2 regions of the Streptomyces sp. SCL15-4 genome follow, and region 2 is predicted to be linked to the other one. Evidence: riboswitches for the same ligand, from Rfam matches in the RefSeq annotation. Region 2 holds a riboswitch; the other holds the start of a gene.

Region 1 (11,374 bases), 1.4 Mb from region 2:
CAGCTCGTCGGCGGTGACACCCGGCTTGGAGAACAGCACCCGCACCCCGCGCGGCGGCGCGAGCAGCACCGGCGCGGCCAGTTCGGCGCCGTCGAAGACACAGGTGACCTCGGCCCCGGTCTGCGCGGCGAGCGCCGAGAGCTGGCCCAGCAGCCTGAGCCGCTGCTTCTCCAGCGGCATCTGGGGATAACCGGTCTTGGTCACGTTGTAGCCGTCGACGACCAGATGCACCTGCGGCAGCGCCAGCAACTGGTCGAGAATGGCCGGGTCGTTCTCCGACAGGGCGCGCGCCGCGATGTCCTTCGGGGTCATCCGGCCCGGCTCCACCGCGTCGACCGTCTCGGCCGGGCGCACCGAGACCGGCGGCAGGGCCAGCTCGCGCCTGAGCCCCTGGGTGGCGTCCAGCAGGGTGTCGAGCAGCAGCCGCACCCGCATGTCCTCCACGCTCCGGCCCTCCCGGGCCGCCCGGCGGGTGGCCTCCAGCGCCGCCTCGGCCTCGCCCAGGCGGCCCTTGAGCCGCCGGGACTCGCTCTCCGCCGCCGACACCTGCGCCTGCGCCTCGGCGCGCGCGGCGTCGACCTCGCCGTACGCCTTGCGCAGCGCGGCCTCGCCCCGCTTGACGTCGCTGAGCGCGGCCCGCAGCTTGCGGTGCAGCGACTCCGCCTCCCTGCGGGCCGTCTCCAGCTCCGCGCGCAGCCGTTCGGTCTCGGCGCGGGTGTGGTCGCGGGCCTGCGCCAGCTCCGCGCGCAGCCGCTCCAGCTCGGCCCGGTTCTCCTCGTCGGCCCGCTCGGCGTCCGCGCGCTGCGCCTCCTCGCCGGCCGCCGTGACCAGCTTCACCCAGCCCGCCGGGCGCAGCACATAGGCCGCCGCCGCCACGTCGAGCGGGTCGGCGGCGGGGGGCGGGGAGCCGGAGTCGAGGGCCGCGGCCAGTTCCGACTGGGCCTCACGGAACCGCTCGCCGATCCGCTGCCGGAACAGCGCGTCGGTCTCCAGCGCCGCCGCCATCGCGTTCCCGGCGAACTTGGCCCGGCGATTCGGGGCGAAGCGGGCGTACTGCCTCAGCTGGGCGGGCAGCTCCGCCAGGGTCAGTCCGCCGAAGCCGTCCGAGACGATCTGCACGACCCGCCGGCGCACGCCGTCGGGCAGCGGACGGTCAAGCACCTCGGCGGTGCCGTCGCCCGGCCCCCCGCCTGCGGTCTCCACCATCCGTCACACACCCCAATACCGGAAGAAGCCTCTCCGGGGGCCGCTCCGCTCAGGAGCCGGCGCCCGGCCTGTCCACGAGTTCCACCTGGTCCACCGCGTTGCACCAGCGACAGCGCACCGACTCGATGGTCTCACTGACCACCTCGCGCTCCTCCACCGTCGGCTCGCCGGCCAGATCGAGGTGAACGTACTCGACGACCTTCGACGAGCGGGTCACGTCGAAACGGGTGAGGTTGCCGCAGAGGGCGCAGCGCCACCGGGTCGTGGCGGTCGGCAGGGGAACCGTCATCGCGCTGGTTCGCTTCCTTCTCGGGTCGGTCCGCGCCGCTCCCCGACGCGTGTGGCTCGTAACCCTACGGCCTGCCGGGCGCTCGCCGCCCGTCCGTTCACGGCGGCGAGGCGGTCTGTCGGGTTGCGTCCCGTTACGTCATGCTCTGTAGTCATGATCAGCTCCAGGAGCACGGCGGCCGGCAGGACCTTCAGGGCGGTCCGGGACACCTCGGCGCCGGTGACGTACGCCCTCATCGCCCTGTGCTGTGTGCTCTTCGTCCTCGGCCCGGCCTCCGGGCTGGTGCCGGGGTACGGCACGGGGGACGCCCTGCTCGCCGCGCAGCGGGCGTACTTCCGGCGCTGGGGCGTGGTCCCGGCCGAGCTGTTCGACGGGCCGGCCGGGGCCGCGCTGACCCCGGCCACCGCGCTGTTCGTGCACGGCAGCTGGGTGCACCTGCTCGGCAACATGCTCTTCCTCTTCGTCTTCGGAGCGATGACCGAGGAACGGATGGGCCGGGTGGAGTTCGCTCTCTTCTACGTCGGCTGCGGCTGCGGCGCCCTGCTCGGCTACGCGGTGGCCAACGCCGCCTCCGGGCAGTCGCTGGTCGGCGCCTCCGGAGCGGTCTCTGCGGTCCTCGGAGCCTTTCTGTACCTGTTCCCCCGCGCACGGGTGACCAGTCTGCTGCCGTTCCTGTTCTTCCTGCCGCTGCGCTTCCCGGCCTGGGTGGTGCTGCCCTGCTGGGCGGCCCTGCAGTGGCTGGCGGCCGGGCGCGCCTCCGACGGGCCGGGGGTGGCCTACCTCGCCCACCTGGTGGGCTTCGGCCTCGGCTTCGGCTACGCGTGGGTGCGCTACGGGCGTACCACTAGAGTGAAGGACGCACCGGCTCCGGTCACCGAGGGAGAGAGACAACCGTGATCACCGCGATCGTTCTGATCAAGACCAGCGTGGACCGGATCCCCGAGATCGCGGAGCGGATCGCCGCGCTGGACAGCGTGAGCGAGGTCTTCTCGGTCACCGGCACCTACGACCTGATCGCCATGGTCCGGGTCGCCCGGCACGAGGACCTCGCCGAGGTCATCCCCGGCCGCATCAGCAAGATCCCCGGCGTGCAGGCCACGGACACGCACGTGGCGTTCCGCACCTACTCCCAGCACGACCTGGAAGCCGCGTTCGCGATCGGCCTGGACAGCTAGGTCCCGGCACGGCCATGCCGACGGGGCCGTACCGGTACGGCCCCGCGCTCACCGGTACGGCCCCGTGCTCCTTCGGAGGGCTTCTCAGACCGCCGGCACGCAGCGGCCCTCCTCCGTGCGGTACCGCCACTTCGCGCCGTCCCGGACCAGTTCCCTGACGGCGTTCACGAAGCGCTCCACGTGCTCGTCGGGAGTGCCCGCGCCGAAGCTGACGCGGATGGCGTTGAGGGACTTCTCGCCGGGCGCCGCCTCCGGTGCGCCGCACTCGCCCTGGGTCCCCGGGTCGGTGCCGAGCAGGGTGCGCACCAGCGGGTGGGCGCAGAAGAGGCCGTCGCGGACGCCGATGCCGTACTCGGCGGAGAGCGCGGCGGCGAAGTGGGAGCTGTTCCAGCCCTGGACGACGAAGGAGAGGACGCCGACACGCGGGGCGTCGTCGCCGAACAGGGACAGCACCCGCACCTCGGGAACCTCGGCCAGGCCCGCGCGGACCTTGTCGATCAGGTGCCGCTCGCGGGCGACGAGGGTGTCCCAGCCGGCCTCGGCGAGGGCCTTGCAGGCGGAGGCGATGGCGTAGGCGCCGATGACGTTCGGGGAGCCGGCCTCGTGGCGGGCCGCGCTCTCGTGCCACTCGACGTCCACCCCGCCGTCCTCGCGCCGGGTCACCCGGCGGCTGGCGCCGCCGCCCGCGAGGTACGGCTCGGCCGCCCGGAGCCAGTCGGCGCGGCCGGCGAGGACGCCGGAGCCGAAGGGGGCGTACAGCTTGTGGCCGGAGAAGGCGATCCAGTCGACGTCGAGGTCCGCGACGGACACCGGGTGGTGCGGGGCGAGCTGGGCGGCGTCCAGGACGATCCGGGCGCCGTGCGCGTGCGCGGCGGCGGCCAGTTCGCGCACCGGCCACAGCTCGCCGGTGACGTTGGAGGCGCCGGTGACGCAGACCAGGGCGGGGCCGTACGGGTCGCGGTCGGCGAGGGCCCGCTCCAGGATCTGCACGGCCTGGCCGGGGGTGCGCGGGGCGTCGAGGTAGGTGACCTCGGCGTGCTGCCAGGGCAGCAGGGAGGCGTGGTGCTCGGTCTCGAAGACGAAGACCTGGCAGCCGGCCGGGACCACCCGGGCCAGCAGGTTCAGGGAGTCGGTGGTGGAGCGGGTGAAGACCACCTGGTCGCCGGCCCGGCAGTCGAGGAACTCGGCGACGGTCCCGCGGGCGTTCTCGAACAGGTCGGTGGAGAGCTGGGAGAGGTAGCCGGCCCCGCGGTGGACGCTGCCGTAGTACGGGGCGTAGGCGGCGACGTCGTCCCAGACGCGCTGGAGGGCGGGGGCGCTGGCCGCGTAGTCCAGGGCCGCGTAGGTGACTTCTCCGCCGGTGACCAGCGGGACGGTGACATCTCGCCCCAGAACGGGCAGAGGGGTGCAAAGCGACTGGTCGGCGGCAGCGGTGGAGACAGACATGGCGGACTCCCGTGAAGGAATACGAGGAAGGGAAACAAGCAGGGAAAAGGGTGTGCGGAGGCGGGGCTCTGCGGCCCTAACGCATTCGCTTGCTCACGGAAGACTCCTCGACGACCAGGATCCCTGGTGGTGCGAGGGATCCGCGCTTGCCGTGGACCTTGCTGTCCACGGCCTGGTCTTCACCCGGGGCACCCCGCCACGGACGGAGGGTTGCCGGACAGTCGGCCGGGGCCTCATGACTGTCACTCATGACCTGGTACAGGAACGTACGTGAAGTGATCGCCGTCCCGCAACCCGGTGTCCGGATCGCGGGACGGTCCCCGGCCGCGCCGGGTCAGGCGTTGCTGGCCGCCACCCAGCGCTCCAGCACGCGGCCCGCCGCGCCGGAGTCGACGGACTCGGCGGCCTTCACGAGCCCCGCGCGGATCTGGTCGGCGAGCGGCTCGTCCGTCGGGTCCAGGGCCACCAGCGCCGCCGCGGAGTTCAGCAGCACGGCGTCCCGTACGGCGCCCCGCTCGCCGTCCAGCAGCCTGCGCGCGACCTGGGCGTTGTACTCCGGGTCGCCGCCGCGCAGGGCCTCCACCGGGACCAGGTCGATGCCGACGTCCCGGGGGTCGAAGGGCTCCTCGGCGGCCTTGCCGTCGCGCACCACCCAGACCCGGGACGTGGCCGTCGTGGTCAGCTCGTCCAGCCCGTCGTCGCCGCGGAAGACCAGCGAGGAGTTGCCGCGTTCGGCGAGCACGCCCGCGACGATCGGGGCCTCGCGGGCGACGGCCACGCCGACCGCCTGGGCCCGCACCTGCGCCGGGTTGGTCAGCGGACCGAGCAGGTTGAACACCGTGCGGATGCCCAACTGCCCGCGCGCGGCACCGACATGGCGCAGCGCCGGATGGAACTTCACGGCGAAGCAGAAGGTGATGCCGGCCTCCTCCGCGACCTCGGCCACCCGGCGGGGCGTCAGGTCGAGGTTGACGCCGAGCTTCTCCAGCACGTCGGAGGAGCCGGACGCCGAGGACGCGGCCCGGTTGCCGTGTTTGACGACCTTCGCGCCCGTGCCGGCGACGACGAGCGAGGCCATCGTGGAGATGTTCACCGTCTTGGCCCCGTCGCCGCCGGTGCCGACGATGTCGACGGTGCGGCCGGGCACCTCGATCACGTTCGCGTGCCGGTACATCGTGCGGACCAGGCCGGTGATCTCCTCGACCGTCTGCCCCTTCGCGCGCAGCGCGACGGCGAACCCGGCGATCTGCGCGTCGGTCGCCTCACCGCGCATGATCTTGTCCATCGCCCAGGCGGTGTCGTCGGCCGCCAGGTCCCGGCCCTCCAGCAGACCGTTCAGCAGGACGGGCCAGGAGCGGCCCGCCGCGGTGTCGCCTCCAGCGGGGGTCACAGCGCTCATCAGCCGCTCCTTGTCCAGATGCCTGCTCGTCGTCCCCACCCTATCCAGCCGGACGCACGCCGAGGGGCCCCGTCCGCGACCCGGACGGGGCCCCTCGGCGTGACGGGGATCAGTGGTGGCCGTGGCCGCTCGCGATCTCCTTGTACTCGTCGACGGTCGGCTTGGGGATCTGGCTCTCCTCGCCGTAGTAGGCGTGGGACAGTTTCACGCGCAGCTTCTCCGAGGCCGGCACCTTGCGCTCGACGCCGTTCTCGTCGACGGTCGGGCCGATCTCGGCCGGCGTGTACTGCTTGTGCGAGGTGAGCGTGTGCAGCTGCTCCTGGCTGAGCGGTTCGTGCACCTCGATGTACTCGCCGTGCGGGAGCCGCTTGACGATGCCGGTCTCGCGGCCGTGCAGCACCTTGTCGCGGTCCCGGCGCTGGAGACCCAGGCAGATCCGCTTGGTGACGAGGAAGGCGATGACCGGGCCGACGAAGTAGGCGATCCGGACGAACCAGGTGACGGCGTTGATCGACAGGTGGAAGTGGGTGGCGAAGATGTCGTTGCCGCCGCCGATCAGCATCACGAAGTACACGGTGAGCCAGGCGACGCCGAACGCGGTGCGGGTGGCCGCGTTGCGCGGGCGGTCCAGGATGTGGTGCTCGCGCCTGTCCCCGGTGATCCACGCCTCGACGAACGGGTAGACCGCGATGGCCGCGAGCATCAGGCCGAACACGACCAGCGGGACGAACACGCCCATGACGAGGGTGTGGCCCCAGAAGCGGATCTCCCAGCCCGGCATGGCGCGGATCAGTCCCTCGGCCATGCCCATGTACCAGTCGGGCTGGGCGCCGGTGGACACCTGGTCCGCACGGTAGGGGCCGATCGCCCAGATCGGGTTGATCTGCGCGACGGCGGCGAGGGCCGCGAGGACGCCGAAGACCAGGAAGAAGAAGCCTCCGGCCTTGGCCATGTAGACGGGCATCAGCGGCATGCCGACGACGTTCTTCTCGGTCTTGCCGGGGCCCGTGAACTGGGTGTGCTTGTGGTAGAAGACCAGGATCAGGTGGGCCACCACGAGTCCCAGCATGATGCCCGGCAGCAGCAGGATGTGGATGGTGTAGAAGCGGGCCACGAACTCGTGGCCGGGGAACTGGCCGCCGAAGAGGAAGAACGACAGGTACGTGCCGACGATCGGCACGGACAGGATCGCGCCCTCCATGAAGCGGACACCGGTGCCGGAGAGCAGGTCGTCCGGGAGCGAGTAGCCGGTGAAGCCGGTGAACATGCCGAGGACGAGCAGCAGGAAGCCGAACAGCCAGTTCAGTTCACGCGGCTTGCGGAACGCGCCGGAGAAGAACACGCGCATCATGTGCACGAACATCCCGGCGATGAACACGACCGCGCCCCAGTGGTGGATCTGCCGCATGAGCAGGCCGCCGCGCACGTCGAAGGAGAGGTGCAGGGTCGAGCTGAACGCCTCGGACATCAGCTGTCCCTGGAGCGGGACGTAGCTGCCGTGGTACGTCACCTCGTTCATCGACGGATGGAAGAACAGCGTCAGGAAGACACCCGTCAGGATGATGATCAGAAAGGAGTAGAGGCAGATCTCGCCCAGCATGAACGACCAGTGGTCGGGGAAGATCTTGCGCAGGTTGGCCTTGGCCAGGGTGTAGAGCCCCAGCCGCCCGTCGGCCCAGTCGGCCAGGCGCTCGCCGGCCGGTGCCGTCCCGCGAGGACGGCCGGCCGCGCCGGGGCGAGGGTTTTCGGTCGGTGCAGTACTCATCCGCGCTCCCAGAAAGCAGGACCGACGGGCTCCTCGAAGTCGCCGAGCGCCTGGAGGTAACCCTCACTGTCCACGCCGATGCGCAATTGCGGCAGGGCGTGGCCGGCGGGGCCGAAGATCACTCGGGCGCCGTCGGTGAGGTCGAAGGTGGACTGGTGGCAGGGGCACAGCACGTGGTGCGTCTGCTGTTCGTACAGCGAGATCGGGCAGCCCACGTGGGTGCAGATCTTCGAGTAGGCGACGATGCCCTGGTGCGACCAGTCGAGTTCGCGCTTGTCCTTGATGTCGGCCGGCTGGAGCCGGACGATCATCAGGGCCGCCTTGGCGATCTCGTCCTGGAAGTCCTCGGCGCGTTCCGCCAGGCCGTCGGGCTTGGCGAAGGTCAGCGAGCCGACGACCACGTCCTCGGGACGCAGCGGCTGGTCGGTGTTCATGTCGACCAGCCGCTTGCCCTTGGCCCACAGGGTGTGGCGCAGCGTGGTGCCCGGTGCCGGTCCGAGTCCGCCGAGCAGCATCACGCCGGAGAGCGGCACCAGCGCCATCGCGCCGAACATGGTGGTGCGGATCAGCTTGCGGCGGCCGAAGCCGGACTCCGCGGCACCCTGGCGGAAGTCCGCGTGGACCTTCGCCCGGACCTCCGGCGACGCCTCGATCGGATGCCGGTCGTCGGCGATCTCCACGTCCGACATCAGCGTGCGGGCCCAGTGGACCGCGCCCGCGCCGATGCAGAACAGCGCCACGCCCAGCGTCAGGCCGAGCGCGAAGTTCATCGCGCTCAGGTGCCCGATCGGGAAGACGAAGATCGACTTGTCGTTCGGGATGACCAGGTAGGCGACGATGAAGCCGATGGTGGCCAGCATCGACACCGTGAACAGCAGCGCCACCGCGCGCTCGGACCGCTTCGCGGCCCGCTCGTCGATGTCCTGGATCCGGTGCTCGTGCGGGGGCAGTCCGGGGTCCGCGAACGGATTCTCCTCGTCGGCCACCAAGACGGCACCGTGCACACCCGCGCCGGCGGGCTGCTCGGCAGGCGGGCGCCCTTCCGGCATGTCCCGGTTTCCCATAGTGCTCCAGACCGCCGTGGTTTGGTGTATTCACACCGTACTACGCAGATTGTCCGGATAGCCGGGCCATTACTCCGGCCGGGGGTGTTTCGAACACGAGGGCCGGAACCGCCCGTCCGGCCGTCCTCCGCCAGGTCCGCGCGGGCCGCGCGAACCGCCCTGCGACCGGGTCCGGCGCCGCCCGGCCGACCCCCGTTCCGCCACCCCGTAATCCGGCCAACGGCGAATCGGCGTTAGATAGCTCACGTTTAGCCGCCCACTGCGGTAAATCGGCCGTACCGCGCAACCCGACGGATCATCAACTCGCTGCGATATGGCGGGATTCGGCCAAACAGCTGACCGAACGTTATCATCTGGTTACCTTGCCGGTATCGTTCCGTTATCGTCGTGATCATAAGGTGATTTTCGTTCTCACTGCGCAAGGGAATTCCCCTCCGTCGCCTGCGCACACGACGGGGGAAGCGGGGCCGGTCAACGAGCTTTCATTGTTCTCTCGGGGCCCCGACGTATGTCCGATCGGCATTTCCGCGGGCAGCATCAGTACAAAGACGGGGAAAAATTCGTGTCACAAACTCGCATTGTCGACGTGGTTAATTTCATGCCGGAGCGGGTGGTCCGGAACAGCGAGCTGTCAAGCGAGGGCGGCGATCTCGGCGACCACGCGTTCTTCGCGGGCGTGCACGAGCGGCGCTTCGCCTGGCCCGACTACACGTCAGCCCAGCTGGGCACGAAGGCACTTGAGAAGCTGCTGGAGCGAAACGGCGTACAGGCCGAGGACGTTGATCTCATCATCTGCGCCTCCCAGCTGAACGACGCCTTCTCGCCCGGTGTCGGCACGGCCATCCAGTACGCGGTCGGCGCCACCAAGGCGGCCGTACTGCAGGTCGACAACGGCTGCTGCTCCTGGATCTCCTCCATCAACACCGCCCGGGCCTTCATCGACTCGGGCCAGTACCGCACGGTCGCGGTGGTCACGGTCACCAACTTCGTCTCCCGGCTCGAGGAGTTCCAGCAGGCCCCCGAGTCCCGGGTGCTCGGTGACGGCGCGTCCGCCACCCTCGTCACGGCCGGCGGCGAGCCCACCATCCTCTCCATCCACGAGCAGGCCTTCGGGGAGAACTGGGGAGCGCTCAAGGTGGAGCCGGACACCGTCGACGGCATGGAGATCCCCTACTGGTCGGCGGGCTCCGGTGCGCTCACCGTGAAGTTCGACCAGTCCATGCTGGCGCGTCTGTACACCATCACCATGGAGCAGCTTCCCCAGGCGGTCGACATCGCGCTGGAGAAGGCCGGTGTGGAGAACAAGGACATCGCCTTCCTGATCACCCACCAGCCGAACGAGAAATACGTCGCCGAGTGGCGCAAGCGCTGCGGATTCGACGATTCCCGGGCGCACGACACGCTCGGCACCTACGGCAACATGTTCCAGGGCACTCTTCCGGTGACTTTCGCCGACGCCCTCGACAAGAAGATGATCTCGCCCGGCGATCTCATCGCGTTCGCGACCTTCTCGCACGGCGGAGAACTCGTCGGTTCCATGGTCTGGCGCTGGAACTGACCTTCCCGGGCACCCCCGCCTGCCCGTTCCCCCTCCTTCCTTCCCTTTCCTTTCCTTTCGTTCATTCCCTTACCCACTGCATGAGGAGAACTATGTCCGCGCGCGTTCCCGACGAGTCCGGTCTTGCTCAGAACTACGTCCTGGACCGGTCCGACCTCGAGGGCCTGGACCTGGTGTGGAACGAGAACACCGGCATGGACGACATGATGAAGCTCATGGAGAGCCGGACGAAGGAGACGTACGACCACAGCGAGATCTTCGGTCAGTACTGTTCCCTCGCCGAGCACATCAACGTCCCCTACGACATCGTCTTCGAGTACGCCGCCAACGCCCGCTCCCTGGAGGAGTGGACGTACAGCATCCGCAACATGAAGCACCTCGGCGGCGGTCTGTACCGCGCGGACGAGATGATCCAGCCGAACACGGACATCTACATCCGCGCCGAGGCGCAGAAGGGCCCCGAGCACGGTCTCGTGGTCTACCCGTGCGCCTGGGACCAGGGCCACGAGCTGTGGATGCGCTACTACATGACCATCATCGACTCGTCGAAGGTGCTCGACAAGCCGGGCACCGTGGTGCTGTGGACCAACTGCAAGCACCCGTACTACGACCGCGCGACGGAGAACGTCCCGGACTACATCGCCGAGGGCCGGGCGCGCACCGACCGCGTCTGGGTCGGTGACATCTGGCCCGTCTTCCACGCCGGCCACAGCATCGAGATGGGCAACCTCAAGCGGATCCTGGAGCACCGCTTCGGCGCCGACAAGGCCTGAGCCCGCTGCGGGGCGGCCTCGGCCGCCCCCTTCAGCTCCACGACGAAGCACACGCCACACATGGGGGATTAATGCGGCTGGCCGATGCCTTGGTCACGGTTCTGCGCGATCTGGACACCAGGTACGTATTCGGAGTCAGTGGCGCGAACATCGAGCACGTCCACGATGCGATCGAAAGGCTCGGTCAGGGCCGTCTGACGTCGGTGCTGGCGAAGCGGGAGGACGGGGCGGCGTTCATGGCGGACGCCCGCGCCCGGGTGCACCGCACGCTGGGGGTGTGCTGTTCGACCTCCGGCGGCGGGATGATGAACCTGGTGGCCGGGCTGGCGGAGTCGCACGCCGAGTCGGTGCCGGTCCTCGCGCTGGTCGGGCAGCCGCCGGCCGCACTGGACGGCCGGGGCTCCTTCCAGGACGCCTCGGGAATCGGCCGGACCGTGGACGGTCTGGCGATGCTGCGGGCCATCACCAAGAAGGCCGTCCGGGTCACCGGCGCGGAGGGCTTCTGGGACCTGCTGCGCGACGCCATCACCACCTGCCTGAGCGGGCGCAAGGGCCCGGTGGCCCTGCTGCTCCCCCGGGACGCCTACGAACTCGAGGTCGGCGACCTCCCGGCCGACTGGCCGGACCACCTCGGGGCCTTCATCGAGCCCGAACCGCTGCCCGAGGAGGACGTCTCCGCCCTCTTCGCCCGGCTGCGCG
Region 2 (11,374 bases):
GGGGACGTCCCGCCAGCCGAGGTTGGCGGAGTAGACGGCGGTGCCGTCGGCTTCGTCGACGATGCCGGGGACGGCGATGCCGGCCGCGCCGGCGGGCTCGCCGTACTGCTCGGCGCCGTGCGCGCGCAGGTCGGCGGCGAAGTCGAGGATGCCCGCCACGACGGCCTCCGGGCCGCGGTCGCGGCCGGTGGAGCGGCGGTCGCGGTGCAGCAGCGTGCCGTCGGCGCCGACGAGGGCCGCCTTCATCCCGGTACCGCCCACGTCCAGGGCGATGACATGTCTCACCACCCGCCTAGTGTGACCCTCCCACCCGCGAGAGGTCTAGTCCACTCACGTGGTGTAGACCTTATGTGTCCATATGTTGAACGGTCAGACGGCAGGGTTGGGGCTTTGAGGGTGCGTCGGGGTACGGCAGGAACGATCGCGGTGGTGTCCGCACTGGGCATGACGGCGGTTCTCGGCGGCTGCGGGAGCACGGGCTCCTCGGAGGTCACGCTCAGACTCGTCGCCGCCGACTACGGCGACTCCGCTGGGCACAGCTCCAAGAAGTACTGGGACGGCCTGGTCAAGGACTACGAGGCGAAGCACCCCGACGTGCAGGTCGAGGTCAGCGTCTACTCCTGGAACGACGTCGACCGCAAGGTCAAGGAGATGGTCGACGCCGGGCACGCCCCCGACCTCGCCCAGATCGGCGCCTACGCCGACTACGCAGCCGCCGGCAAGCTCTACCCGGCCTCGGAGCTGCTCTCCATCCGCACCCAGGCCAACTTCCTCTCCCAGCTCTCCGACGCCGGCCAGTGGAAGTACACGCAGTACGGCATCCCGTTCGCCGCCTCCACCCGCGTGCTCTTCTACAACAAGACCCTGTTCGCCAAGGCCGGCATCACCCCGCCCGGCACCTGGGCCGAGCTGGCCGCCGACGCCGCGGCGCTGGAGAGCAAGGGCGTGAAGTACCCCTTCGCACTGCCGCTCGGCCCGGAGGAGGCCCAGGCCGAGACCATGCAGTGGCTGCTCGCCGGCGGCAACGGCGGCAGCGGCTACACCGACGACATCGGCACCTACACGATCGACTCCGCCACCAACGTCTCCACCTTCACCTGGCTCAAGGACGAGCTGGTCGACAAGGGGCTCACCGGCCCCGTCGCCCCCGGCAGGCTCAACCGCGCCGACGCCTTCGCCGCCTTCGCCGACGGCAAGGTCGGCATGCTCAACGGCCACCCGACGCTGATCCAGCAGGCCGCCAAGAAGGGTGTGAAGTTCGGCACCGTGCCGATGCCGGGCCGCACCGGCAAGGCCAGGGCCTCCATGGGCGTCGCCGACTGGATGATGGCCTTCAAGCAGAACGGGCACCGCGACCAGATCGGCGACTTCCTCGACTTCGTCTACTCCGACAAGAACGTCCTGGACTTCTCCCGCACCTACGGCCTGCTGCCCGTCACCAGCTCCGCGTCCAACGCCATGAGCGCCTCGGACCGGCCCGGCGACAAGGTCCTGCGGCCCTTCCTGGAAGAGCTGCCCAGCACCGAGCTGTACCCGGTCGGCAAGACCTCCTGGGCGGCGGTCAGCGCGGCCGTGAAGCAGAACATCGGCCAGGCCGTCGCGCCGAACGGCAGCCCCTCCGGCGTGCTGACCCGGCTCCAGTCGACGGCCACGGCGGCCGACAGCAGCACCGCGAACTGAGCGCGCCGCCCCGGCCGGCCGCTACCGTGGCCGGCATGGAACTGGGCAGCCGCGAACGAGCCATCCTGGCGCTGGAGCGCCGGGCCTTTGCCGGGCCCGGCGCGAAGGAGCGCGCCATCCGCGAGGAACTGGACCTGTCCCCGGTCCGCTACTACCAGCTCCTCAACGCCCTCTTGGACGACGAGCGCGCCCTCGCCCACGACCCGGTCACGGTCAACCGCCTGCGCCGCGTCCGGCAGGCGCGCCGCGCGGAGCGCTGACCTCCTGCTCCGGCCGAGGCGTGAGCCCGGCCCGCGCCGGATACTGTCCCGGTATGGACCCTCTGCCCCTTCCGCAGACCCGGACCGGCCGTGACGGACTCGCCGCGCTGCTCGCGCGGCCGCGCACCGCGCTGATCGGCCTGGACTTCGACGGCACCCTGGCCCCCATCGTCGCCGACCCCGAGCAGGCCCGCGCCCACCCCGACGCCGTGCCCGCGCTGGCCGCCCTCGCGCCCGGGATCGCCTCCGTGGCCGTGATCACCGGCCGGCCGCCCGAGGTCGCCGTCCGCTACGGCGGCTTCGCCGGCGTCCCCGGCCTGGAACACCTCACCGTCCTCGGCCACTACGGCGCCGAACGCTGGGACGCGGCCACCGGCACCGTCACCGCGCCGCCGCCGCATCCCGGCGTGGCCGCCGCCCGCGCCGAACTGCCCGGCCTGCTGGAGCGGGCCGGCGCCGGCGACGGCGTCCGGATCGAGGAGAAGGGCCGGGCGCTCGCGGTGCACACCCGCCGCGCCGCCGACCCGCAGGCCGCCTTCGACTCCCTGCGCGCCCCTCTCGCCGACCTCGCCGGCCGCCACGGACTGATCGTCGAACCCGGCCGCATGGTGCTGGAGCTGCGCCCGCCCGGCATGGACAAGGGCGTGGCCCTCCTGGACCACGCCCGTGCCGTCGGCGCCGGCTGCGTCGTCTACGCCGGCGACGACCTCGGCGACCTGCCCGCCTTCACCGCGGTCGACAAGCTCCGCGCCGACGGCGTCCCCGGCCTGCTGATCTGCAGCGGCAGCACGGAGGTCACCGAACTGGCGGAACGCGCCGACCTGGTCGTGGACGGCCCCGAAGGAGTCGTCGCACTGCTGCGGAGCCTCGCCGCTCAGCTCGGCTGAGCGGTCAGGGCCTGAAGCTGGTCCAGGAACCAGCGGGCGGGCGGCAGCGCGGTCGCGGCGGCGGACAGCCGCTTGGACCGGGCCGCCCGCTCCTCCGCCGGCAGGGACAGCGCCTCGTGCAGCGCCCGCGCCGTGCCCGTGATGTCGTACGGGTTCACCGTGAACGCGTCCTCGCCCAGCTCCTCGTGCGCCCCGGCCTCCCGGGACAGCACCAGCGCGCAGCCCTCGTCCGAGACGACCGGGACCTCCTTGGCGACCAGGTTCATGCCGTCCCGGATGGGATTCACCAGCGCCACGTCGGCCATCCGGTAGGCGGCCAGGGAGCGCGCGAAGTCGTCCTTCACGTGCAGCACCACCGGCGTCCAGCCCGCCGTGCCGTACCGCTCGTTGATCCGGTCCGCCACCCGCCGCACCTCGGCGGTGTAGTCGCGGTACACGGCGAGGTCCTGGCGGGAGGGGTAGGCGAACGCCACGTGGACGACCTTCTCCCGCCACTCCGGGTGATCGGTCAGCAGTTCCTCGTACGCCAGCAGCCCGCGCACGATGTTCTTGGACAGCTCGGTGCGGTCCACCCGGACGATCGTCCTGCGGCCCGGGCCGACCTCCTCGCGCAGCGCCGCCATCCGTTCGGCCACGTCCTCACGGTGCGCCCGCTCACGCAGGAAGTCCGCGTCCGCGCCCAGCCCGTGCACCCCGATCAGCGTGCCGGAGGGGATGCCGGGCCCCAGCACCTGACGGCAGCAGGCCGTGAAGGCGTCCGCCCAGCGCCGGGTCAGGAACCCGGCCCGGTCCGCGCCCAGGATGCCGCCGAGCAGCTCGGCCGCGATGTCGTCGGGCAGCAGCCGGAAGTAGTCCGGCGGGGCCCACGGGGTGTGCGAGAAGTGGCCGATGCGCAGGTCGGGCCGGAGCCGGCGGAGCATCCGGGGGGCCAGCGCCAGGTGGTAGTCCTGGATCAGCACCGCCGCGCCCTCGGCCGCCTCCTCGGCCAGCGCCTCGGCGAACGCCCGGTTGTACGCCTGGTACGACGCCCACTGCCGGCGGAACTCCGCGTCGAACACCGGCTCCAGCGGGGTCTGGTACAGCAGGTGGTGGACGAACCAGAGGACCGAGTTGGCGATGCCGTTGTACGCCTCGGCGTGCACGGACGCGTCGATGTCGAGCATCCGGACCCGCTGACCGCCGGTGTCCGCGGCCGGCAGCAGCCCGCCGTCCGCGCGCCGCACGGCCGCCCGGTCGCCGTCGCCCAGCGCGGCGCACACCCACACCGAGCCCGCGTCCGAGCCGATGGCGGACAGCCCCGAGACCAGCCCGCCGCCGCCCCGCCGGGCGTCGAGCGAGCCGTCCTCGCGGAGCTGATAGGAGACCGGGCCGCGGTTCGAGGCGACCAGTACCCGAGCTTGTTCGGCAGTGCGCGTGGAAGCCATACGCCTCAACCTAGCCCGGCCCGTAAACCCTCAAACGTGCGATCCACCTGCGAAGTCGGTCGTATACGGACCGTTCACGCCACCTTCCGGTCGGCGTACTCCGCGATCTCCACCATGGGCGGGCGCTCCTCGGTGTCCACCGAGTAGGTCCGCGGCTCGAAGCCGTCCTCGCCCCGCTCGAACTGGGTCAGCGCGGGCCGCACCAGATGGCCCCGGGCCAGCCGGAGCTGGGCCGTGCGGTAGATCGCGGCGGCCATCCGGCCGAGGGCCTGGCCGTCCTGGTGGCGGTGCTTGCGCACGCCGACGTCGACCTGGGCCAGCGCGTCCAGGCCGGCCAGGTGCAGCGCGTCCACCAGCATGCCCAGCTCCACGCCGTAACCCACCGGGAACGGCAGCTGCTCCAGCAGCGAGCGGCGGGCCGCGTACTCGCCGCCGAGCGGCTGCACGAAACCGGCCAGCTGCGGCCAGTGCATGTTCAACAGCGGCCGGGCCATCAGCTCGGTGACCCGGCCGCCCTGACCGGCCGACCCGGCGAGCGGCCGGTCGTACATCGCCTTGACCAGGTCCACCTCCGGGTCGGTGAGCAGCGGCCCGACGATCCCGAGGACGAAGTCGGAGGAGAACTCCTTGAGGTCGGCGTCGACGAAGCAGACGATGTCCCCGCCGGTCACCAGCAGCGAGCGCCACAGCACCTCGCCCTTGCCGGGGACGGCCGGGAGCCGGGGCAGGATCTCGTCACGGTGCACGACCCGGGCGCCGGCCCGCGCGGCGACCTCGGAGGTGCGGTCGGTGGAGCCGGAGTCGACGACCACGATCTCGTCGACGAGCGGAATCTGCTCCACGAGGTCGTGGCGGATGACGGCGACGATGTCGCCGACCGTCTCCTCCTCGTTGAGGGCGGGCAGCACGACGCTGATCGTCTGGCCCGTGCGCTGCTTGGCGGCCAGCACCCGGTGCGGCGGGCGGTCGGCCACGGACCAGGAGCGGCGGCTCAGCCAGCGCTCGACTTCTTCCAGCACGGTCGGCGGCTCCTCACTGTCACGACCACACGTCACCGTGTGATGCATCTCGCGGTTCGGACGACTATCTCAACTGTCCTGGCCTTCGGTTACAGTCTTGAACAACGCCGATGACCATCGCATGTCGGGGGGTCAAGCGGCGTTGACAACCACATACAGCTCATCCAGAGGGGCAGAGGGACACGGCCCGATGAAGCCCCGGCAACCCTCCAGCCGATTCTCGTCTTCTTCCGAGCGAGGCTCCCGGCTAGGGAAGGTGCCAAATCCGTCTCACGGCGAGATGCGTCGTGAGGAAGATGAGGAGAAAGGGCCTCGCCTCACATGGCTGTGCAGACAGTTGCCACCCCCAGCGACTCCACCGTGGACCTCGGTCCCGCCTCGGCCCTCAGCTGTCGCGAGTGCGGCCACCGGGTGCCGCTCGGACCGGTCTTCGCCTGCGAGGAGTGCTTCGGCCCGCTGGAGATCGCTTACGACTTCTCCGCCTACGACACCGAGGAACTGCGCCGGCGCATCGAGGCCGGCCCCGCCAGCATCTGGCGCTACGCCCCGCTCCTGCCGGTCCCGGCCGACGTCGCGGAGAAGCCCAATCTCAACCCCGGCTGGACCAAGCTGGTCAAGGCCGACAACCTCGCCGGCGAACTGGGCGTGACCGGCGGCCTGTACGTCAAGGACGACTCCGGCAACCCGACCCACTCCTTCAAGGACCGGGTCGTCGCCCAGGCCCTGGAGGCCGCCCGCGCCTTCGGCTTCACCACGCTGTCCTGCTCCTCCACCGGCAACCTCGCCGGCGCCGTCGGCGCCGCCGCCGCCCGGGCCGGCCTGCGCTCCTGCGTGTTCATCCCGCACGACCTGGAACAGGGCAAGATCGTCATGGCCGCGGTCTACGGCGGCGAACTCGTCGGCATCGAGGGCAACTACGACGACGTGAACCGCTTCTGCTCCGAGCTGATCGGCGACTCGGCCGGCGAGGGCTGGGGCTTCGTCAACGTCAACCTGCGGCCGTACTACGCCGAGGGCTCCAAGACCCTGGCGTACGAGATCTGCGAGCAGCTCGGCTGGCGGCTGCCCGACCAGATCGTCGTCCCGATCGCCTCCGGCTCCCAGCTCACGAAGATCGACAAGGGACTCCAGGAGCTGATCAGGCTGGGTCTGGTCGAGGACCGGCCGTACAAGATCTTCGGTGCCCAGGCCGAGGGCTGCTCCCCGGTCTCCACCGCCTTCAAGGCCGGCCACGACGTCGTCCGGCCGCAGAAGCCGGACACCATCGCCAAGTCCCTGGCGATCGGCAACCCGGCCGACGGCCCGTACGTGCTGGACGTGGCCCGCCGCACCGGCGGTGCCGTGGAGGACGTCACGGACGAGGAGATCGTCGACGCCATCCGGCTGCTGGCCCGCACCGAGGGCATCTTCGCGGAGACGGCGGGCGGGGTGACCGTCGGCGTGACCCGCAAGCTGCTCGAGGCGGGGCTGCTGGACCCGGCGAAGACCACGGTCGTCCTCAACACCGGTGACGGCCTGAAGACCCTGGACGCGGTGGCCGGGACCGGCCTGACCGCCACCATCCGCCCGACCCTGGACTCCTTCCGAGAGGCTGGCCTCGCATGAGCGTGACCGTTCGCATCCCCACCATCCTGCGCACCTACACCGGCGGCCGGGCCGAGGTCCCGGCCGAGGGCGCCACGCTCGGCGAGGTCATCGCGGACCTGGAGAAGAACCACACCGGGATCGCCGCCCGCGTCCTGGACGACCAGGGCAAGCTGCGCCGGTTCGTCAACGTGTACGTCAACGACGACGACGTGCGCTTCGAGCAGGGCCTGGAGACGGCGACCCCCGATGGCGCCGGCGTGTCGATCATTCCCGCGGTCGCCGGCGGCTGATCCTTTCCGACGGCGCGGCCGGTCACCGACCGTCCACTCGATTGCCCCCTCCGTAAGAGAAACGGAGGGGGCAATTCTGCGTGATTGAACGCGGTAGAGTTGGGGAACACGGTCGCGGCCCGATGGTCGCGAGCCCTGGATTCATGCCGCGCGCCCGATAAGAAGTAGCCAAGTTGTGCGGGTTCTGCGCGGCTTTTGTGGCTTTTATGGGGCCCGACTTGCCCTGGAGTCGGGTGAATTCTCGCCATATTCCGGACCCCGCACGTCCAGAATTCTCGTCCGATTGACCTGTTGCAGACGGCAGTTGGACAGATACATTCAGCCGCGGTCGACGCGTTCCGGCGCACGCCCCCGACCAGTTGGGGGGTGAGGTCTGACCCGGGTCCGCGAAGTGTGGATCTGTGCAAGGGCCAGTAATAGGGGAGTTAGGCATGGCTCAGGGCACCGTCAAGTGGTTCAACGCGGAGAAGGGGTACGGCTTCATCGCGGTCGACGGTGGTGCGGACGTCTTCGTCCACTACAGCGCGATTCAGATGGACGGCTACCGCACCCTGGAAGAGGGCCAGCGGGTCGAGTTCGAGATCTCGCAGGGCCAGAAGGGTCCGCAGGCCGACATGGTTCGCGTCACCGCCTGAATGTTTTCGCGTGAAGGGCCCGCACCTCACAGAGGGTGCGGGCCCTTCGCCGTGCCCCCGGCCGCGCCCCGGTTCCGGTGTTCGCGGGCGGCTGACGGGCGCCGTCCACCCGGCCGGGCGCTTGCACTCGACCATGCCGAGTGCTAATCATTGCGTTAGCACTCTGAAGGTGAGAGTGACAGCGAAGGACCGGGTCGGTGAGGCCCGCAGGCCGGGTGGGGCAAGGAACCACGAGGCCGGCGAGCCGTCCGTCGCGGGCGCGGGCGCGGTCCGAAGGAATCACCCCCAGTCCTGGAGGGACCACTTCACATGGCCAAGATCATCGCGTTCGACGAGGAGGCGCGGCGCGGCCTCGAGCGCGGCATGAACCAGCTCGCGGACGCCGTGAAGGTGACGCTCGGCCCCAAGGGCCGCAACGTCGTCCTCGAGAAGAAGTGGGGCGCGCCCACGATCACCAACGACGGTGTCTCCATCGCCAAGGAGATCGAGCTCGAGGACCCGTACGAGAAGATCGGCGCCGAGCTGGTCAAGGAAGTCGCCAAGAAGACGGACGACGTCGCCGGCGACGGTACGACCACCGCGACCGTGCTGGCCCAGGCCCTGGTCAAGGAGGGTCTGCGCAACGTCGCCGCCGGTGCCAACCCGATGGCTCTCAAGCGCGGTATCGAGAAGGCCGTCGAGGCCGTCTCCGCCGCCCTGCTGGAGCAGGCGAAGGACGTCGAGACCAAGGAGCAGATCGCCTCCACCGCGTCCATCTCCGCCGCCGACACCCAGATCGGCGAGCTGATCGCCGAGGCCATGGACAAGGTCGGCAAGGAAGGCGTCATCACCGTCGAGGAGTCCAACACCTTCGGTCTCGAGCTGGAGCTCACCGAGGGTATGCGCTTCGACAAGGGCTACATCTCCGCCTACTTCGCGACCGACATGGAGCGCATGGAGGCGGTTCTCGAGGACCCGTACATCCTCATCGCCAACTCCAAGATCTCCGCGGTCAAGGACCTGCTCCCGCTGCTGGAGAAGGTCATGCAGTCGGGCAAGCCGCTGCTGATCATCGCCGAGGACGTCGAGGGCGAGGCCCTGTCGACCCTGGTCGTCAACAAGATCCGCGGCACCTTCAAGTCCGTCGCCGTCAAGGCCCCGGGCTTCGGCGACCGCCGCAAGGCCATGCTCGGCGACATCGCCATCCTCACGGGCGGCGAGGTCATCTCCGAGGAGGTCGGCCTCAAGCTGGAGAACGCGACCCTGGACCTCCTGGGCCGCGCCCGCAAGGTCGTCATCACCAAGGACGAGACCACCATCGTCGACGGTGCCGGCTCCTCGGAGCAGGTCAACGGCCGGGTCAACCAGATCCGCGCCGAGATCGAGAACAGCGACTCCGACTACGACCGCGAGAAGCTCCAGGAGCGCCTGGCCAAGCTCGCGGGCGGCGTGGCCGTCATCAAGGCCGGTGCTGCCACCGAGGTGGAGCTCAAGGAGCGCAAGCACCGCATCGAGGACGCCGTCCGCAACGCGAAGGCCGCCGTCGAGGAGGGCATCGTCGCCGGTGGTGGTGTGGCCCTGCTGCAGGCCTCCCAGGTCTTCGAGAAGCTGGAGCTCGAGGGTGACGAGGCGACCGGCGCCAACGCCGTGCGCATCGCCCTGGAGGCCCCGCTGAAGCAGATCGCCGTGAACGCCGGCCTCGAGGGCGGTGTCGTGGTGGAGAAGGTGCGCAACCTGACCCCGGGCCACGGCCTGAACGCCGCGACCGGCGAGTACGTCGACCTGGTCGCCGAGGGCATCATCGACCCGGCGAAGGTGACGCGCTCCGCGCTGCAGAACGCCGCGTCGATCGCCGCGCTGTTCCTCACCACCGAGGCCGTCATCGCCGACAAGCCGGAGAAGGCCGCGGCCCCGGCCGGCGGCGGCATGCCGGGCGGTGACATGGACTTCTGATCGACCCGAGGGTTGATCACCTGTCCCACCACCGAGGGCGGTACCCCCGGCTTCTGGCCGGGGGTACCGCCCTCGGGCGTTGCCGCGGGACGTGTTCAGGGGGCGATGCGGAGGGCCGTGAAGCGGGGCCAGGCCGCCGTCCCGGCCGTCTCGTCGCGGACCGCCAGGGACACGCCGCCGCTGGTGCGGGCCGGGTCGGGGTGCTCCGTGGCCCGGGCCACCACCGCGTGGCCGCCGTCCACGGTGACGCGGACCCCGCCGGGGGAGACCTCCAGGGTCAGCCGGTGCCGTGCCGCCGGGGTGAGCTTGCCGGTCGTGACGCGTGCGGTGCCGCCGGCCGGGCGTTCGGTCACCCGCAGACCCGCCTCCGAGACGGTGACCGAGACGGGGTGCAGGCTGCCGTGGCCGACCTCGATCGACGCGCTGGTCCCGGTGCCGCTCAGCCGGCCGACGGTGGCGGTCACCCGGTAGGTGTTCCAGTCCGCCGTGCCCAGGGGCAGGTGGACGGCCGACACGTACGTGCCCTGAGCCGCCCCCGTGCCGGTCAGCGCCGTGAGGCCGGTGCCGGAGGGGCTGCCCGGGAACTGCCACTGCTCGGGGTTGCGCAGCGGCTCGGGAATCTCGGCGGGCGAGCGGCAGATCCGCTCGTTCAGCCGCTCCACGAAGGCGTCCGTGGACATCGTCCGCAGCACCTCCAGGCGTTCCACCCGGCGCGCGGCGGCCGCGCGGGGCCCGGCCGGCAGGGGGCGCGAGGAGACGTTGGTCAGCGAGGCGGTGAAGCGTTCCCGCAGCAGCCGTTCCAGCACGGAGGTGTTCCGGGCGGCGAGGTTGGTCGGCCCGGCCGTCTCGGAGAACGGGTAGGCGAACAGCCGGGGCGCCGGCAGGTGGTGGCCGGAGAACGCCCGCAGCGACTCGTCCAGGTCGCCGCGCACCCGGAGCCGGTATTCGTTCTCCGTCTCCAGCCGCTTCTCCTTCGGCAGCCAGAGCCGGTTGGAGAGCACCGACCCCTGGTGCCCGGCGGCGTCGACGGCCGCCCGCTCGTGGCTGAGGTGCGTGTGGTCCTGGAAGTCCCAGCGCCCGGATGACTTCATCCGGTCGATCTCGGCCCAGGACAGGTAGTAGGGGCGGTGGGTGCCGACGGCTCCGGTGATCAGGAAGGACGCCGCGTGCATCCTGTGCCTGGCGAGGACCTGGTCGGCGTGCGCCCACAGGCCCCGGGTGCCGTCGTCGAAGGTGAGGTAGACGGTGCGCGGCGCCGGTGACGCGCCCGTGGTCAGGTAGCGGGTGAACTCCTCGGTGGTCAGGGAGCGGTAGCCCGCCGCCGCCAGCGCGGCCAGCTGGGCGTCCAGTTGCCGCGGGGTGAGGGTGTAGTCGTTGGTCGGATCCGGGTTGATGTCGTGGTAGGCGAGCACGACGGGTGCGCCGGCGCGGGCCTTGACGATCCCTCCGCCCGCCCCGTCCGTCTCGACGACGGGTGGCTCGGACTGGGGGGACACCGCGCGCCGGGCGCCGTCGTAGCTCCACGCGCCGACGAACGGTGTCGCCACCACGACGGCGGCGAGGGCGCTCAGGGTGCCGCGTACCGCGTGGCGGCGCAGCCGGCGGCCGGGCCCGGTCGTACGGGGCCCGCCGTCCCGGGTCACGGAGAGCCTCCGCGGGT

Evidence for each region. A riboswitch is a leader RNA that binds a small molecule or an ion and turns the genes downstream of it on or off. The one in region 2 is predicted to bind S-adenosylmethionine.
Region 1: another riboswitch for S-adenosylmethionine. It lies ahead of SCK26_RS27255 (aminotransferase class V-fold PLP-dependent enzyme); the one in region 2 lies ahead of thrC (threonine synthase).

What each region holds. Positions count from the first base shown of each region.
Region 1 covers NZ_JAOBTQ010000001.1:6,072,557-6,083,930, reverse strand. The annotation lists gene SCK26_RS27275 (NYN domain-containing protein) at 1-1,206, opposite strand, end outside; gene SCK26_RS27270 (hypothetical protein) at 1,256-1,495, opposite strand; gene SCK26_RS27265 (rhomboid family intramembrane serine protease) at 1,649-2,392, shown strand; gene SCK26_RS27260 (Lrp/AsnC family transcriptional regulator) at 2,389-2,670, shown strand; gene SCK26_RS27255 (aminotransferase class V-fold PLP-dependent enzyme) at 2,755-4,116, opposite strand; SAM riboswitch class IV at 4,254-4,370, opposite strand; gene trpD (anthranilate phosphoribosyltransferase) at 4,451-5,515, opposite strand; gene SCK26_RS27245 (ubiquinol-cytochrome c reductase cytochrome b subunit) at 5,625-7,280, opposite strand; gene SCK26_RS27240 (ubiquinol-cytochrome c reductase iron-sulfur subunit) at 7,277-8,344, opposite strand; gene SCK26_RS27235 (3-oxoacyl-ACP synthase III family protein) at 8,931-9,902, shown strand; gene SCK26_RS27230 (hypothetical protein) at 9,995-10,675, shown strand; gene SCK26_RS27225 (thiamine pyrophosphate-binding protein) at 10,747-11,374, shown strand, end outside.
Region 2 covers NZ_JAOBTQ010000001.1:4,682,577-4,693,950, forward strand. The annotation lists gene SCK26_RS20685 (ROK family protein) at 1-285, opposite strand, end outside; gene SCK26_RS20690 (extracellular solute-binding protein) at 427-1,680, shown strand; gene SCK26_RS20695 (DUF3263 domain-containing protein) at 1,716-1,940, shown strand; gene otsB (trehalose-phosphatase) at 1,994-2,827, shown strand; gene SCK26_RS20705 (trehalose-6-phosphate synthase) at 2,815-4,251, opposite strand; gene SCK26_RS20710 (glucosyl-3-phosphoglycerate synthase) at 4,326-5,270, opposite strand; SAM riboswitch class I at 5,428-5,573, shown strand; gene thrC (threonine synthase) at 5,592-6,875, shown strand; gene SCK26_RS20720 (MoaD/ThiS family protein) at 6,872-7,147, shown strand; gene SCK26_RS20725 (cold-shock protein) at 7,579-7,782, shown strand; gene groL (chaperonin GroEL) at 8,092-9,714, shown strand; gene SCK26_RS20735 (polysaccharide deacetylase family protein) at 9,810-11,357, opposite strand; gene SCK26_RS20740 (hypothetical protein) at 11,354-11,374, opposite strand, start outside.